4 regions of the Pontibacillus yanchengensis genome follow, and region 2 is predicted to be linked to each of the others. Evidence: riboswitches for the same ligand, from Rfam matches in the RefSeq annotation. Region 2 holds a riboswitch; each other region holds the start of a gene.
The links. Region 2 has a riboswitch for cyclic di-GMP ahead of GLW08_RS11215 (methyl-accepting chemotaxis protein). Riboswitches for the same ligand answer to the same signal wherever they lie in the genome.
Positions count from the first base shown of each region.

Region 1: linked by a shared signal. The riboswitch ahead of GLW08_RS07570 (anti-repressor SinI family protein) and the one ahead of GLW08_RS11215 (methyl-accepting chemotaxis protein) in region 2 are both predicted to bind cyclic di-GMP.
Region 3: linked by a shared signal. The riboswitch ahead of GLW08_RS05990 (response regulator) and the one ahead of GLW08_RS11215 (methyl-accepting chemotaxis protein) in region 2 are both predicted to bind cyclic di-GMP.
Region 4: linked by a shared signal. The riboswitch ahead of GLW08_RS05875 (SDR family oxidoreductase) and the one ahead of GLW08_RS11215 (methyl-accepting chemotaxis protein) in region 2 are both predicted to bind cyclic di-GMP.

Region 1 covers NZ_WMEU01000002.1:79,841-84,059, forward strand. The annotation lists gene GLW08_RS07560 (EcsC family protein) at 12-839, shown strand; gene GLW08_RS07565 (MogA/MoaB family molybdenum cofactor biosynthesis protein) at 839-1,345, shown strand; cyclic di-GMP riboswitch class I at 1,755-1,840, shown strand; gene GLW08_RS07570 (anti-repressor SinI family protein) at 1,863-2,015, shown strand; gene GLW08_RS07575 (helix-turn-helix domain-containing protein) at 2,118-2,483, shown strand; gene GLW08_RS07580 (universal stress protein) at 2,568-3,014, opposite strand; gene GLW08_RS21615 (hypothetical protein) at 3,131-3,289, shown strand; gene GLW08_RS07585 (purine-cytosine permease family protein) at 3,363-4,219, opposite strand, start outside.
Region 2 covers NZ_WMEU01000003.1:250,045-254,263, reverse strand. The annotation lists gene GLW08_RS11220 (thermonuclease family protein) at 1-2,222, shown strand, start outside; cyclic di-GMP riboswitch class I at 2,439-2,530, shown strand; gene GLW08_RS11215 (methyl-accepting chemotaxis protein) at 2,645-4,219, shown strand, end outside.
Region 3 covers NZ_WMEU01000001.1:1,241,628-1,245,846, forward strand. The annotation lists gene GLW08_RS05980 (MFS transporter) at 1-340, opposite strand, end outside; gene GLW08_RS05985 (MgtC/SapB family protein) at 586-1,050, opposite strand; cyclic di-GMP riboswitch class I at 2,008-2,093, shown strand; gene GLW08_RS05990 (response regulator) at 2,147-2,524, shown strand; gene GLW08_RS22070 (hypothetical protein) at 2,697-2,831, shown strand; gene GLW08_RS05995 (CBO0543 family protein) at 3,858-4,219, shown strand, end outside.
Region 4 covers NZ_WMEU01000001.1:1,217,418-1,221,636, forward strand. The annotation lists gene GLW08_RS05865 (pirin family protein) at 1-152, opposite strand, end outside; gene GLW08_RS05870 (YitT family protein) at 438-1,034, shown strand; gene GLW08_RS05875 (SDR family oxidoreductase) at 1,261-2,058, opposite strand; cyclic di-GMP riboswitch class I at 2,509-2,606, opposite strand; gene GLW08_RS05880 (GDYXXLXY domain-containing protein) at 2,797-3,300, opposite strand; gene GLW08_RS05885 (DUF2157 domain-containing protein) at 3,297-4,219, opposite strand, start outside.

The sequences.
Region 1 (4,219 bases), on a different contig from region 2:
GCGGATGTAGCATGAGTGAGGAAAAAGTGTATCAAGATATTCTAAAATGGGAGAACCAATGGAAAGATTATCGAGCTAATGACTTTGAAATGATTTATGAGCAATGGATGAATAAAACCTTCACGAACTTAAATCCAAAAATGAAGAAAAAATTTTTCCACCAAATGGATCAATGGTTCTTTCATACACATGCCTACATACAAGGAACAGCATTTCAAAATGAAGCAAGATTAAGAATTTTAACAAGTGGTCGTATTTTCCGATCAGATATTGATTATTTAGAAGATATGAAAGAATTAACGATTGATCAATTAACATACTTAGCGCATCAACATATCGCAAAAGGCAAGCTATATTCCTTTGCTCAAGGAGGTCTTACAGGCACGGGCGGATATCTTCTTTTAGGGGTGGATTTTCCATTAATGATGATATTAAACCTTCGAGCTGTACAGCTAATTGGTTTAACATTTGGATATGAAGTAAATCATCCTTATGAAATGATGTTGTCATTAAAGATTTTTCATGCAGCTACGTTACCAAAGCGACTGCAAAAAGGGGCCTGGGATGATCTAAAAAAAGAACTTGAACATCATACTTCTCCGTTTATTTATGAAGGTGAGGATGAATTCACAGATGAAACATGGCTAGAACAGCCATTTAAGCAAGGAATGAAATCATTATTTATTCTAACGTTCCGGAAAAAACTCATTCAAGGAATGCCGATTGTTAGTATGGTTATAGGAGCTACATTAAATTATCAATTAACCCGACAAGTGACCGATTTTGCACTACGATTTTATCAATATCGTTATCTTGTTGAGCAAGGAGAGATTGAGTAATGTCCGTTTCAGAACATAAACAACAATCAAAACCATCGATAACTTGTAAAGTGATTACTATTTCTGATACTAGAGACGAGTCCTCTGACAAAAGCGGCCAGCTAATGATGGATTTTTTAACGTCTTCAGGTCATGTTGTTAAGGACTATGAAATTGTAAAAGACCATCAGCAAGCAATCCGAGAATCGATTGAGTTAGGGTGTAGCGATGAGAGAATTGAAGCCGTTCTAACCAATGGTGGTACTGGTATGGCAAAACGTGATGTAACCATTGAGACAGTGGAAGGTATGTTAGACAAGGAAATGGTAGGCTTTGGTGAATTGTTTCGCATGCTAAGCTATACAGAAGATATAGGTTCTGCTGCTATGTTATCAAGAGCCATAGCAGGTGTGCGAAACCAAACAATTTTGTTTTCAACCCCCGGTTCCACTGGAGCGGTTCGTTTAGCAATGGAAAAACTGATTATGCCTGAATTACCCCATGTAGTAAGAGAGTTATCAAAATAAGTTTTAAGTGAAAACCTCGTATTGAGGGGATTATTTTAAATCGAAACTCCAATTATCATAAGAATTGGAGTGTTTGTTATATTGTTATTTCTAATTTAGTCTTGTCTACTTCTTTCTACCAAAGAAGCCTAAAAGTTGTTTATCAAAACCCCCTGCTGACATCACTATTTGGAGAGAGTTAATAATAAGTGTCTATCTCCAATCCAAGAATTACAAGAGAATGGCTATAGGTAAGCAAATTTAATGACAATAAAAGAATAAAATGGGAATTAATTCAAAATTATTGCACACTTTTAATTGACAGAAATTTAAGTTATTTCGACAAAATCATCAAATAAAAATGGATTTTGCTAACAAATTCTAACAATATTTTTGGGACAAGTTTTGTATAGTTAATCTATACTAATCCTTCAGAAAAAGGCAAACTAATTGAAAGGTTAGGACGCAAAGTCACAGGTCTAAGGTGAATTTTACTAAGACGGCTGGTCTACCTGGAAAAATTCAGGTTTGGAGGAGAATGATGAAAACAAATACGGTTACTGATCGAGAAGAGCTTGATAGTGAATGGGTAGAGTTAATCAAACAGGCAAAGGAGCTGGGATTAACCAAAGAAGAAATAAAAGGGTTCTTCTATCGGAAAGAAGATCAAATGGTTGTTTATAAGAAGTGAAGGTATAAGGATTTTGTATTGATTTTTAATATTTTTCAGAACAAGAATGAAACCTTTAATTCAAATATGGTATACTTCATTGCAGGAAGAAGGTGAAGTGCCATGATAGGAGAACAAATTAAGGCTTTACGAAAAGAAAAACAACTATCCTTATCAGAACTAGCAGAACGAGCTGGTGTTGCTAAATCGTATCTTAGTTCTATTGAACGTAACCTACAAAAAAATCCTTCTATTCAATTTCTAGAAAAAATCTCAAAGGTACTGCATGTCCCCCTAGAGCATTTGCTACATAATGACCAACAACGGGAAGAAGGGTCATCATCTTTAGATGAAGATTGGGTAGACTTGGTTAGAGAGGCCCAGGACTCAGGAGTAACGAAAGATCAATTTAAAGAATTTCTTGAGTTTAACAAATGGCGACTCCACCAAGGTGAATACACCCAGGAAAAAAACAATAAATCCAACTGAAAATAAAAATGTACTAACAAAAAACGAAGCTGTATCGGTAACAGCTTCGTTTTTATTATAAGACGACTGAAAAATAACGAACTCCTAGTGAGTATCCGCTCTTACAACTAATACATCACAGCTTGCATATCGAGTGATATGTTCAGAAACACTTCCAATAAAGAAACGTTCTACAGCGTTTAATCCTGTGGCACCACATATAATTAAGTCTGCTTCTAATTTTGGCGCTACTTCTTTTGCGATTTTTACTTTTGGAGACCCATAATCAATATCCACTTGTACTTGCTGAATTCCTGCTTCTTTTGCCTGTTTTTCATACTTGTTTAAGAGCTCCGTTGCATATCCTTCAGCTCGTTCTGCTAAAGAGCGATCGTATGCTTCCACTGTTGCAAAAGCACGTGTATCTACAACATGACAAATAAAGAGATGAGCATCGTTACGTCTAGCGATATCTATTGCTTTTTCAAAAGCATGTTCAGAGGCTTCCGAGCCATCGACTGCAATAACGATACGTTTGTACTCAAATGGCATATGGAATCTCTCCTTTCCTTTTTCTTCATTATAACATTTGAACGCTTTCATTTGGAAAAAGATGTGGCGAAGAATAAGGCTATCTTGTGACATACTAAAAGTGGGAGGTGTTCTATATGGATAAGGAAAACAAGCTAGGTTTACAATTCGACCCTGAAGGGGAAAAGATTGTAGCAGAACAACTTTCTGATAGTTATATGAGTGGAGTAATTGATCAATACGAACAAAACGAAAGAAACAAAAAGGCCAAAAAGGAACCAAAACGTTCTTTTTAACCACGTCTTCACTTGATTGATGAAAGCATAAAGCTCACCCTTCACCTTACACGAGTGAAGGGTGTTTGTTTATTTATAAGGAAGCAAATTTTGTTTTGTTGAATTCAGCTAAAACTCCATAAAGAACTCCGACAATGACAAAGGTAAGAAAGCCAGGAGAAAAGCTTTCTGGTATGACGAAGTAAATTGCTGTCCCGATTAAAACAGAGATAAATGGCAATCGGTACACACTCCCTGTTTCTTGAAGGGATAACAATGATGATGTGGGTATGCTTGCTCGCTTTATCCATAAATAATCAACTACAATGACGGCGGATATAGGAATGATCAGACCTCCAAGAGCCGATATAAATTGCTCAGCTTGATTAACAAGAGTTGGAGTGGCACTTAATACCACACCTAACACACCGAAAATGATTGCGCTTTGAACTCTTGAGAGTTGAGAAAAAGTATTCAAGAGACTATATCCGCCTGTATAAGCATTGCTCATATTAATGGAAAGCATCGAAACCATAGCGGTTAAGGTGATGATTGTTATCATCCATGGAGTGGATGTTACTGCTGTTGAGGAAACATAAGGATTTACATCGTTAAATAAATAAGCCGAACCACTTCCTAAAATAGCAGTTAAGATAAAACCAAAGCTATTCCCCAAAAATAATCCAAGAGCACCTTGATTTGGCGTTTTTGCGTAACGTGTCATGTCTGCTGAAGCACTTACGCCCGATACGTATTGAACAAATGCTAAGCTAGAAAAGAAAGCCATCATCGTAAAGCTACCATGGCCACTTTCTGGTGTAAGCTCTAATAATGAACGATTTGTTTCATTTGTAGTAAAGTAGATATAGAGCATGGTACCTTCGCCAAGTAACAGTAATGGCAGGAAGTAAGAGGTAGCTTTTTTTACTGCCTCAAAGCCGATAATGGCTA
Region 2 (4,219 bases):
CCATTGGTAAAGTTGGAGAAGATCCTGGTGATGGATGGACGGAGAACGCTACATCGACTAAAGATACCACGTTAGTACGTAAGGAGACAGTTCTTGCTGGTGACACAGACGTTACTGATGCTTACGATCCTACCGATGAATGGATTGCTTTACCTAAAGACACTTTTTCAAACCTTGGAAAATATGAGTCCGTACAGCCTCCTGAGCCAAAGGATGAATATACAGCTACAGTTGAGAGAGTTGTAGACGGGGATACAATTAAGATTGAATCATCCATTCTGGGAGCAGACACCGTAAGATACTTAAACATCGACACTCCTGAAACGTATCATATGGATTCATATGACTCCTCTTTGATTACAACCAATCCAAATCACTCACAAAAATATCACGGTGTACAAGCTACAGAACACCTACAAACATTACTACAACCAGGCGATGAGGTAACCCTTGATGTTAGTGAAAAAGTGACGGACGATTACGGACGTTTGCTTGCAGAAGTCATACGTACGTCTGACGGACTGAATACGAACCTAAATATGGTTGAAAAGGGCTATGCTGTAACGTATTTCATCGCCCCAATTGGCAGCGAGGAAACCTACCAAATGTACCAACAAGCTGCAAAAACTGCCCAGGCTAATAATTTTGGAATCTGGAGCGAAGAAACTCCTTTACTTGAATTACCCTTTGAATTCCGTGCACGTTACGATCAAAAAGGCTACTCAAAATATGTAGGTAATTCAGAGACAAATCAATATGTAAGACCTGCAAATTGGGAGCAAGTACCGGTGGAGAATCGTATTTTCTTCTGGACAGAACAAGAAGCTATTCAAGCCGGATATGAGCCAGCATTTGAACGTGGCAATAAGATTGCCGATGCCCGCTATGCGCCAGAAGGGTCCAACGTTGCTGTTCAAGGAACGGTCATTGCAAAAGACGACAAAAACTACTATATCCAAGACGACACCGCAGGGATTGTTGTACGTACGGACGCAGTTAATGCATCCATTGGTGATGTCATTCGAGCTTCAGGAAATACAGAGGAGTATTATGGACTCCTTCAGGTCGTAACAGATGATGTGACCATTGTAGAAGAAAACGCTCGTGAACTGGAACCTAAATTAATCGATGCTAACGACTTAGGTGAATCACTCGAAAGTCAACTCGTATCGTTACAAACCGTTTCGGTCGAGTCTGTAGATAAGTACAATGATTTTCAAGCAAACGATAAAAGTGGTTCCTTTGTAATCAATTCGGATGAAAACCTACTAGAAGTGGGCACAACCTATGACACTATTACTGGGTATGTAACATACAGCTTTGGTCAATATAAAGTAGTTCCACGTTCTGCGGATGATATTGTAAAAGACATTCCTGCCGTCTCTATTCAGGAAGCTCGAGAATCTACTATTGGGAGCCGGGTTAACATAGAAGGAATCGTAACAGCGGCTTTCCCAACTGGCGGGAAGATCAATTATTATGTACAAGACGAAACAGCAGGCATCGTCGTACGAGCGGAAGACCTTGGCGCTAATGTTGGTGACCGCATTCAGGCTAAAGCAGTAACAGAAGAATATTTTGACCTATTACAACTTCAACCTTCCGAACAAAATGCTACAATCATCGAAAAAGATGTAGGCATTCCACAAGCTAAACCCATTACATCAAACGAGTTCTCCGAAGAACTGGAAGGTCAATTGGTTAAAATAAACCTAGCGGAAGTAACGGATGTTGATGCGTTCCATAACTACACCGCCCAAGATGAACAAGGCACTTTTGTCATTGATTCCGATAATGACTTGGTTGAGATAGATAAAGTATATGAATCTATTACCGGTGTCCTTACCTATAACTACGATGAATATAAAATCATGCCCCGCTCTGCTGAAGATGTTGTTGCACTCAATCTATTCGAAGATCATTTAGACGGATCTATGACTCTAGAGAACGTAGCCACTCAACTAGTAGAACTAGAAGCAATGTTCGGTTCTGACAAAGTTGGTAAGCTTTTAGATGAGCAACTATCATCATTTATAACTACAAACGGTAACACAAGCCAGCACATCGACTCTACCGTTCACCATATTTTAAAATCTATGCAAAAGATGAATAACGATAAAGAGGAAAAAGAGATGAAGAAGATTGAACATGAGTTAGAGAAGATTATGAAGAAAGATGAGAAGAGTAATGGTAAGAAGGATAAAGGTAACAAAGCAGCATAGAAAATAGGTAAAAAAGTAAGCCTCTCAAGTATGAACTACTTGAGAGGCTTTTTTTAGGGTTATTCATCTATTCTCAGTAAAGAAAAACAAACTAAATAATTCCTATAATGATTTAATAAAATGATTCTTTATGCCGATACAAATATAGACAAAGTTTCATTCATCCGTTTCACACGAGAAGTTAGTGTAATTTTTCTTTAAATACCATCTTTCTTCATACCAAAGTGGCAAACTTAGCGAAAGATAGGGGCGCAAAGCTATGGGCCTACCGTATTGCATTGTAATACCAAGGCAGCCGTGCTCCCGAAATGGTACTAATCCATACACCGTTCTTCGGTGATTTTTTATGTATGAGAATAGAAATGGATCTAAAATGACGTGTGAGCCAGGACGGGTTTTTTATTACAGGGGGAATTCAGGAAATGAAGAAGAAGACAAACAAGAAACGGTTCAGCAAAACTCCAGGGAGCTTTTTTAATAAGACGATTCAGCGACAAATCTTACTCCCTTTTCTTATCTTAATTATGGTTGGAGGCTTAATCATCGCTGGTGTCAGCTACACATTTAGTGTTTCGCAAACTACCGATGAGCTAGTCAACAACGTAGAACAACAGATGGCAAGTTTAAATGACTCATTTGATACATATTTTCAAACACAAGAACAAGTTGTACAAAACTTAGCGAACTCTCGTAAACTACAAAACTTTGAACATTTCAAAGAAGAAATGCTTCTCAATTTTGTAGACATGGATAACATGAATGATTCCATTACCAATATTTATTATGGACAGGAAAACAACGGGGACATCGTCATGTCGGCCTCTGTCAATCTATCATCTGATTTTGACCCAAGGGAACGACCTTGGTACAAATCAGCAGTTGAACAACAAGGGGAAGTCATATGGACAGAGCCATACCGTACTGAAGGGTCTGATGAACTACTCATTAGTGCAGCCCAAACGGTCATGCAAAATGGTGAACTGCAGGGAGTCGTATCAGTGGATATTAACCTTGACTCTTTGGTATCCACTATCAATAACATCAAAATTGGTGATGCAGGATACGCAGCCATCCTAGATAAAAATGGGGTGTTTTTATCTCATCCAAATGAATCCAATATCGGCAAAAACGTTTCAGATGCCGGTTACTATAAGGACTTAATTGCTCAAAATCAAGATAACGGCATTGTAGAATATGAGCTAGAAGGCGAACAAAAAGCTATGGGGTATGCTGTGAACAAACGCTCTGACCTCATCATCATTGGATCTGTTTACAAGTCAGAATTTGCAGAAAAAGCAACACCTATTTTGATTCCAATTGGTATTAGCTTGCTAGGTGTTATCCTTCTGTCCATTCTTGCATCTACTATCATCACTAGAAGACTTACAAAACCTATTAAGAACTTGCAAGCAAAGATGAAAGAAGTAGAAGAAGGAAATCTACAAGTTACGCTCGCACAGTCAGGACATAACGAAATAAGCCAACTTTCAAGATCCGTAGATGAAATGAAAGAAAGCTTGCGCTCGCTCATTCAAAATGTAGGTGGTGCAGCCCACTCGGTATCCAGTCAGAGTGAAGAGCTTACTCAATCTGCAAATGAGGTGCGAGAAGGTAGTTTACAAATAGCGTCTACCATGACTGAGCTTTCCTCAGGTGCGGAATCCCAGGCGAATAGTTCTTCTCAGTTATCTGAAATGATGGAAGATTTCACAACAAAAATTCAACACGCTCATCAAGGTGGCATCGAGGTTGCTAACGCTTCAGAGGAAGTACTGTCTATGACAGAAGAAGGCAGTGAGATGATGAATCGCTCTGTAGAACAAATGATGACCATCGATGCCATCGTCAAAGAAGCAGCGGAAAAAGTACAAGGATTGGATAAACAGTCGCAAGAAATCACCAAGCTCGTTGAAGTCATTCGCGATATTGCTGAGCAAACAAACCTGCTATCTTTAAACGCAGCTATTGAAGCAGCTCGAGCTGGCGAACATGGAAAA
Region 3 (4,219 bases), on a different contig from region 2:
AAAAACCATTAAGAAAAATTATGATAACGATTGATGAAAACATCAATAGATCTCCCCAATATAAAAGGGGAATAAGCAAAAGAAACATACCTCTTAATCCATTCTCTACAACCATTAACGTTCTTCTATTAAATTGATCCAGTACAACTCCCGCAAAAACGCTAGATATCAGTGGTGATATCGTTGCTGCTGTAATTACAAACCCAATCGCAGAAGCTGAATTAGTCAGTTGATATACAAACCACGCAATTGCAATCCACGAAATCTTTTTAGCTAGTTCTAGCACTAACCTAGCTATAAGAAAAAAGGTGATGTTTCTCTTAGCTAATACATGCAGCATATGAAAAGAACTCCTCAAAAACTGGTAAATCATTATGATTCCATTTATTTCACACTTTCATATAATTCTACTTTCCTGTCAATTAGTTAACGAATCTCAATTGACATACAGAAAATAAAAACAGCATGCGACCTGCACATGCTGTTCATTGTCAATATTGTAGACCCCTAAAAAGATTACACAAATGGTTCTGCACCTTGATCTCAGAACCGAGAATATATTCATGAAAATTAGTCTTTTTTGATTTATTTATTTCGAACTAATTCACGGTTTTCAAAATAACCGGCAGTTTTCGTAAAAATAAACGTAATGAATACCGAATATAAAACTGCCATATAGAATCCAGCTCCTACACCTATACCTACACCACCTACAAATAGAATCATAGCCGCAGAAGTAAGTCCTTTAACTCTTAGTCCATCCTTTAATATCACTCCCGCACCAAGGAAACCTAATCCAGATACTATTTGAGCAGCAAGTCTCATAGGGTCCATTACTTTCCCGCTAAATGGTTCACTAAATGAAGATGCACTATTTATCGAAATAATTGTAATCAAAGTACATGCAGTAGACACATAAGTATAAGTCTTCATACCTGCTGGTTTATGTTTTGAGGTTCTATCCATTCCTATCATAAAACCTAGCAAAGCACTCAATGTAATCTTAAAATACATTTCATACTCTATAAAGAAAGACGTAATAGTTTCCATAGTATCAACTCCCTTCTCATTATACTAAAATTACTTTTATTAGATTACAATAATCTTCCTATGTAAAAATATATATGCAAGAAGAAGAGGAAATAATGTAAAAAAAGATGTCTTTTAATGCCTAGGAGATAAAGTAGGGAAAATAGAGAGAATAAATATCAAGCTTTAAAACGCTAGTACGTGCCAAAGATGTAATGAAATTCAATCCGGATCATCAAGGTAATAATATGTTTCATTAAATATGTTAATAGTTTCTTCATTAATTTTTATAGTTTTATTATCTATCCACTTAAAATCTAAGTTTTAAAGGAATATATATTAAACAAATATATATTTGAAATTAAAAGTATAATAATAGTTATTAGAATATTTTTTAGTGTCATTAAACCTCCACCTTCACATAACAAAACAAGAACTCTACAAACTCTCTAGATATAAAGAATTCTCCTTTACTCATCATCTTTTTCTTTTACATATTGATTAGCATTATAAGTTATTTCTCGTAAAGATTTAAGCATATTATCCACTTGTTTACTTTTTTCCTTGGAATAATATTTTTCAAAATTATACAAAACATTATCAGTTGTAGCTTCAAAGACTGTTTATCCGAATATTAAGTTTAAATCATAGGCGTCATGTAGGCCTTCAAAATAATCAATACTCCTCTTTTGTTCCAACGCATCAGCTATATTCACAAAATACCTCCCTCTTTTATATAGCGTGTTTACCCAAGTTGTACTTATAGTATCTATATTAGGCTGAGAGGATTTTTCTTCTACTGCTCCTCCCCAATTACACCCACTTAATACTAGATCTAAAATCACAATTAAATTCAAATAAATTACACACTCACATTAGTTGGACTGTAGAAGATTATTAGAAGTATATTTTAGAATCCCTCTTTTATTAACAAATTTTTCAATAACACATCAAAAATTGTAGAATTCTGTCGATATATGCTAGCATAGGCAAATTTTACGAAAGTAAAAGACGCAAAGCCACGGACCTAAAGTTTTATGTACCACGGTAGCCGGGTTGCACATCGAATCCCATTTCCTAATTTGCCTTAATATTTAGCGAAAAGGGGGATGTCTTCATGCATAGCGTAATGCTAGTTGATGACTCCAAATTCATGCGGTCATGGCTGAAAAGCCTACTTCATGACTCAAATTACTATGTTGTAGCAGAAGCAAGTGATGGTTGTACTGCTACTACACTCTATAAGGAACACAGACCGGAAGTAGTTATTTTAGATATCACATTGCCATGGCTTGGAGGTATCGATTGTCTTAGAAACATTTTAGATGATGATCCTAATGCCAATGTGATGATGTGTTCATCAGTAGGTCATAAATTCCATGTAACGGAGTCTCTCAGAATAGGAGCTAAGGACTTTATAATGAAACCGAACTTTAGTCATTTAATTGAGTCCTTAGATAAAATAACTTCAGAAAAGAACTTCATCGTTAAGTGAAATCTATATTCAATAGACGATTGAACTACATAGAAAGTCAAATGTCCTATATATGATTTATATTCAATGTAGGGACTTGCGACAAATTTCCTGTTTTCTTCCTATAACTTGAAATTTTCTGAATATTAACCATATAATGTAAACACATCCAAATTAAGGAGGTGTTTTCTACATGGAAAAACTAAAAAAGTTTGGTTTAGTAGGTGTTGTAGCGCTAGGTTTAATCGCTGGAACATCATATGCAGGTGCTAATCAATCCGAACAGGCATATGATGCATGTGAGTCTTGGTATTACACAGATTGTTAATAAAATACTTAGTTTAGCTCCCCCCCTAATAGGGGAGCTCTTTTAACTCTAATTAATAAGCTCAAGCTGTAATTCTTTGAGTTCTTATATAAAATACCTTCTGTAAGGAAAATTCATTGTTAATCACCCTCCCTAACAAGATAACCATTGTCATATAATTCAAATAATGTATAATGAAAAATCAGGAAATTTGGGTTTCGCTGTTTCTACCCCTAATTCAGTGATTATTAATTTGAAACTCTTCAAGATAAAATTTCCTGGAACTTAAGAGCTAAGTTCCCCTCACTAAATGTTTTGAGCGCATGTGTTATTTGCACATTGCGCTATTTTTTTGCTTTAATTTCTTAGCCCTCTATTTATTTATTACTATCCATAAATTCAATCATTTCTTCAATTGATGTACATGCGTGTTTTTAATTACACCTAATCACTATTTAGTTGCATCTATATCAAAGTTTCGAAATTGCTATTTTGGGGTAAATAATTGAAATGGCTAAATTAAGGAGTTTCTTATGAATGAAATCTTGTTAAATGATGATGAACAAGAGATAATAACAAGAGACTTAAACAGATTAAACGAATTACGAAACACTATCTCCCATACAGACTCAAATTATTTGACAGTACTAGACTCCGAAATAGATTTAATTCACACAGCTTTAACCAATAAACCGACTTAATTATTAATTTTTGAATTTCTATTATTTCGTATATATTATTGTTCTATCATTCCAACTAAACTTCAAAGCACATGGCCTTAAGAGCTATGTGCTTTTTTCTTTTTTATAATTTAAGAACATCTAAGCTGTTGCCTTGATATATCTCTATTTAACTTCACCCCCTTGAAATTCCAATGTATAATTTCTATCTAACTAAGAATCCAATGACATTTTCCATGAAAGGCGTTCAGTCTATATACTGAGCGCCTTTCTCTATTTAATAAACACAAGCTATTTTATTGAAGAACCTTTTCAAAGGAATGATTTTTGGTAACACTAATAATAAAATCATGGAGTTGTTGTTATTATGGATCAACAAACATACTTAGAAAAAAACCTAGAATTTTATGAAAAACTCACTAACATGGCAAAATCAAAAATACCGTTCTGGTATGAAAACGTATTATTCACACCTCATTGGTGGGCAGGATTAGCATTATCAACTGCACCATGGATAGTTTGGTTCTTACTAAGCAAAAAAGAAAGTAGAGATAGACTTTTGTATTCAGGATTTTTAGTTATATTACTTTCATCCTTCCTTGATTTTCTTGGTGTGAAGTTTGGGCTATGGGTGTATCATTATGGGCTATTTCCTTGGATACCTGCATATGCACCTTGGGACTGCTCGCTAATACCAGTGATAATTATGGGGTTGATTGAATATAAACC
Region 4 (4,219 bases), on a different contig from region 2:
ATTAAAATAAATGGATCAAACTCTCTCCAGCGATCTGCAGGCAAAACCCATCCTTTTTGGATAGCAGGAAAACGCTGTTCACTATACTCTACATACCAATGATCCTTTACACTTCGTTTCAAAGGTTCTTGGTTTTCATATTCTTGTGCCATGTTGATGTGTGTTCACTCCTTTAGTTACTAGGGATTAATTATTTTAACAATCAGAACAGTTTTTCATCCTACACGAATAACCTTTTTCCTACATTAGTTGTCACATCAACTATTTAAAGATAGTTGCTACACATACTAATTTACATTTGTAATTTTTACCTGTCAAAACATTCGCTTTTATTATACGAATCTATACCAATCATCTATCAAGCTATATTAAAAACTCGTATGTAAGACAATCTCCTGAATACATATAAAGTAAACATGTACGCAAAGGAGACTCTTATGAAAGCCCTTTTAAAGAAAGGCCTCATCATCTTATTTGGAAGCTCCCTTTTGGCGATTGGTATTAATTTTTTCTTAGCACCTTATCATGTATTAGATGGTGGGGTAATAGGAATTGGTTTAATCGCAAATTATTTATGGGGCATGGAAGCTGGACTAGCTATCATCATCTGTAGTATTCCGATCTTCACCCTCGCCTGGTTTCATTATCGGTATTACTTCTATAATAGTTTACATGGACTCTTGATCTCATCTCTATTTATTGATTTATTTAACGGATTAAGACTACATCACCTTGCATTAGATCCTGCACTTAGTTCCATGATTGGTGGGGTTTTTGTTGGTGGTGGTATCGGATTCATGCTTCGACATGGGACGAGCACAGGTGGGACGGACTTGCTAGCACAAATGATTGCAGATTTATTCAAAATCAATGTCGGTGCAGTCATTTTTGTCATCGATCTTGCAGTCATCTTACTAGGAGGATATCTCTTCTCCACTCAAACGCTTCTTCTCTCATCCATGACGATTTTGTGTGTAGCTGCGGTTACCATGCTCTGTACCTCGCATCCATCATTAGGTGAAGCAAAAAGCTAAAGAAATGGGTAAGCGCCCTGATAGCGACGTATGAGCTAGACTGAGCCGTAGGAGATAAAGGAAACACGGAAACATGAGTGATTCAATGTTGACTTATCGTACAGAGGCGAGGGAAGCACACTAGTCGCTGGGCGCTGGAGCTAGACACGTAAGCGCCAGAATTTATTCTTTCTTTTCAGCTAATAAAAGCCGCACTGAGTGATATCCCCCCTTGCGGCTCTTAAGATTATAATGCTTTCACATAGCCTCCATCGACCACTAACGTTTCACCGGTCACGTACGTATTGGCAAATGAAGCTAAATAAACAGCTGTCTTTGCAAATTCTTCTGGCTCACCATAACGCCCCATTGGAATCTGGGTTTCTGCTTCTGCCTTGACTTCTTCACTGGATAATCCTCTTCTTGTGGCTTGTTTTTTATCCAATTCTTCTACACGCTCTGTTCCAATTCTTCCTGGTCCAATCGTATTTACTAAAATATTATCTTTAGCGTACTCATTGGCAAGGCTTTTTGATAATCCTGCTATTCCTGTACGAAATGTGTTGGAAAGAATAAGCCCATCGATAGGTTGCTTTATGGAAGAGGAAGCTATATTCAAAATACGCCCTCCTCCTGCATCTTGCATTTGCGGAATTGCTAATCGAGATGCTCTAATAAAGCTAAGTAAGTTTAATTCAAATGCCTGCTGCCAATCTTCATCTTTGAATTGCATAAAAGAACCTGCAGGAGGTCCTCCAGCGTTATTGATTAGTACATCAACACCCCCTAGTTTATCAGAGGCCGCTTCAAACAATTCCTCTATTGCTTTTGCACTAGTTAGATCACATACATGTGTGTGTGGAGCTGATCCATCTCCGCCTACTTCTTGCTTTATTTCCTGTGCGGCTGAGAATAAATTTTCGGGATCTCGACTAGAGATGAGCACTTCCGCTCCCTCTTTTACAAATTCCGTTGCTATCGCCTTCCCTAATCCTTTACTAGCTGCTAACAAAATAACCCGCTTCCCTTGTAGTCCTAAATCCATCTAAAACCCTCCAATTGTAAAACCTAGTTTCATTGTACTGAAAACCACCTAGCAGAATCCAGTGGGACGAGGAACCTGTCCCTTCGTCCCAAAGCAAAAAAAGAGCCTTACGCATGATGCGTAAGGCCGTCTATTTTGTATAAGGGGAAAATCACTCAAAACTCAACTGCTTGTGTTCTTACAATAAACTAAAAACGTAAGGATGTACGCTAAAATAGAGGATGTCCTTCAAAAGGACAAGGTACGACGTGTCTAGGCAAGGTCTTATGTCAGAATAGAATGGTGAGGGAACTAATCATGCTAGTCTATCCCTAAAAATGGTCGTAAAAAGGAATAGATTCATGTAGGTTCGAGTAGTGCAGCTACTACTGGTCACCTCCTCCTGCATAAAAAATAACCCTGCCTTCGACTACCGAAAGTGGGTTAGATCATAAAATGCACCCGCAATCTTTCGGTAACTGGCTGGCGTAGATTCATGCGTGGCAACATGATCCGTAGCCCCTATAGCTTTGCGTCACTGATTTTCATCAGGTTTGCCTTTATCGAGATTCAACAGATGTGCTATGAACTTGACGTTGAATCTGATTATCTATATTATACATCGATAATTGTCTAGTTGGGTATCATTCATAGTTCTTATTTTTTGTATAGAAATATTTTCCTATTTTATATATTTCCAGAAATTTTATAGGTATATATAACTAAAAATGCTTTTTTATAGGCAATTCAGCTGAACACCTACTTTGCCAACATAACCTCTATTATTCTCTTCTGACCCCAAGGGGCGATAGCAATTTCAACCATCATATCACCCTGATGATTTTCATAAGTCTCACCACTATTATCTTCAACATAATATCGACCGATTCCATAGTCTATCTGAAAACCATCGTTTGCTTCAAATTCGTAACGTCCGGTCATTATCACTTCGTTCTCTTTTGCATTTTGTTTTTGTAGTGATGCTCTTTGTACCTCAAATATTCCATTGTCATTTGGAACTAAATAAACATAAACCTTATCCCCTCGTTCCAACTCTCCTTCACTCAATTGACCCTTTGGAATTGTATTTACTTCATAGTTTAATATGACATAGTCGCCATAAAACACATCACTTGGATCAACAGGTGCTGTTTGAAGTGTTACAGTTTCACCGAAATCTTCCATTACATAATAGGAAACTGCCATTGCTACTAAGTAAAACGCTTGTGCGGCCACGACCACGATAAATAACCATTTCTTCATAACCGATCACCTCTTTCCTCTGCACGACAGAAAGCTCTTCGTCTCCGTTCAAGCAAGTAACCAAGCGTAAATAGCAGCACTCCTCCAATAAAGAAGAACAACGATTTATCAAGAAAGTCCCATGCTAATTGGAAATAAGCTACAAGGGTACTCACTAAAAACGCAATTGTTCCAATGTTGATCATCTCAGCGTCCCCATCTTTATATCCTGTTAGTAACCTACCTAGTGAAAAAATATATAACATAATTAATACCAGAGCACTCTTTAAATCTGGCAATAAAAAGACAGGCACAAATAGGGCTAAATCTACCAATTCTACTGAAGAATGGGTGGTGATTTTACGATAAATAACCCATCCACCAATTACAATTAATACCAGAAGAAAGCTAACCTCTAGCTGAATATCTTGTAACACCCATCCGGATTGTAGGGTGAAAACTTGTATGATCCCAATAAGAAACGCTAAAGCTAAGGCAATACGCTTAAAAGCTTGCACAGGAAAGTCCTTCGATACAATTTCTGAAAGGCTGTATAACAATAACAAGAATGCAAATAGCCAGTAATACGATAAATCTGAAGTTAGCACGAGCACAAGGCTTTGCAAAAAAAATCCTATTCCATAAAGGGTGGAAATCCATTCCCGTTGATGTTTATAGGTAAAATAGCCTAATCCAATAAGAAAAAGCAATCCTAGACCGAGATGAAAATCGTGATACGTAAATCCTCCATAGATTTGACCAACCGTAATAATACCAAATGCCAATACTAGCATGACGGCTTCCTGACTTAAGATAAAGACCGCAATGACTGCAAGAGACCATATAAAGAACGCCGTGGCACTATAGGCCATATAATGATACATCTGACCGGTAAGAATAATTCCAGCTCCAAACGTAAGAACACCTACAACTAAAAACG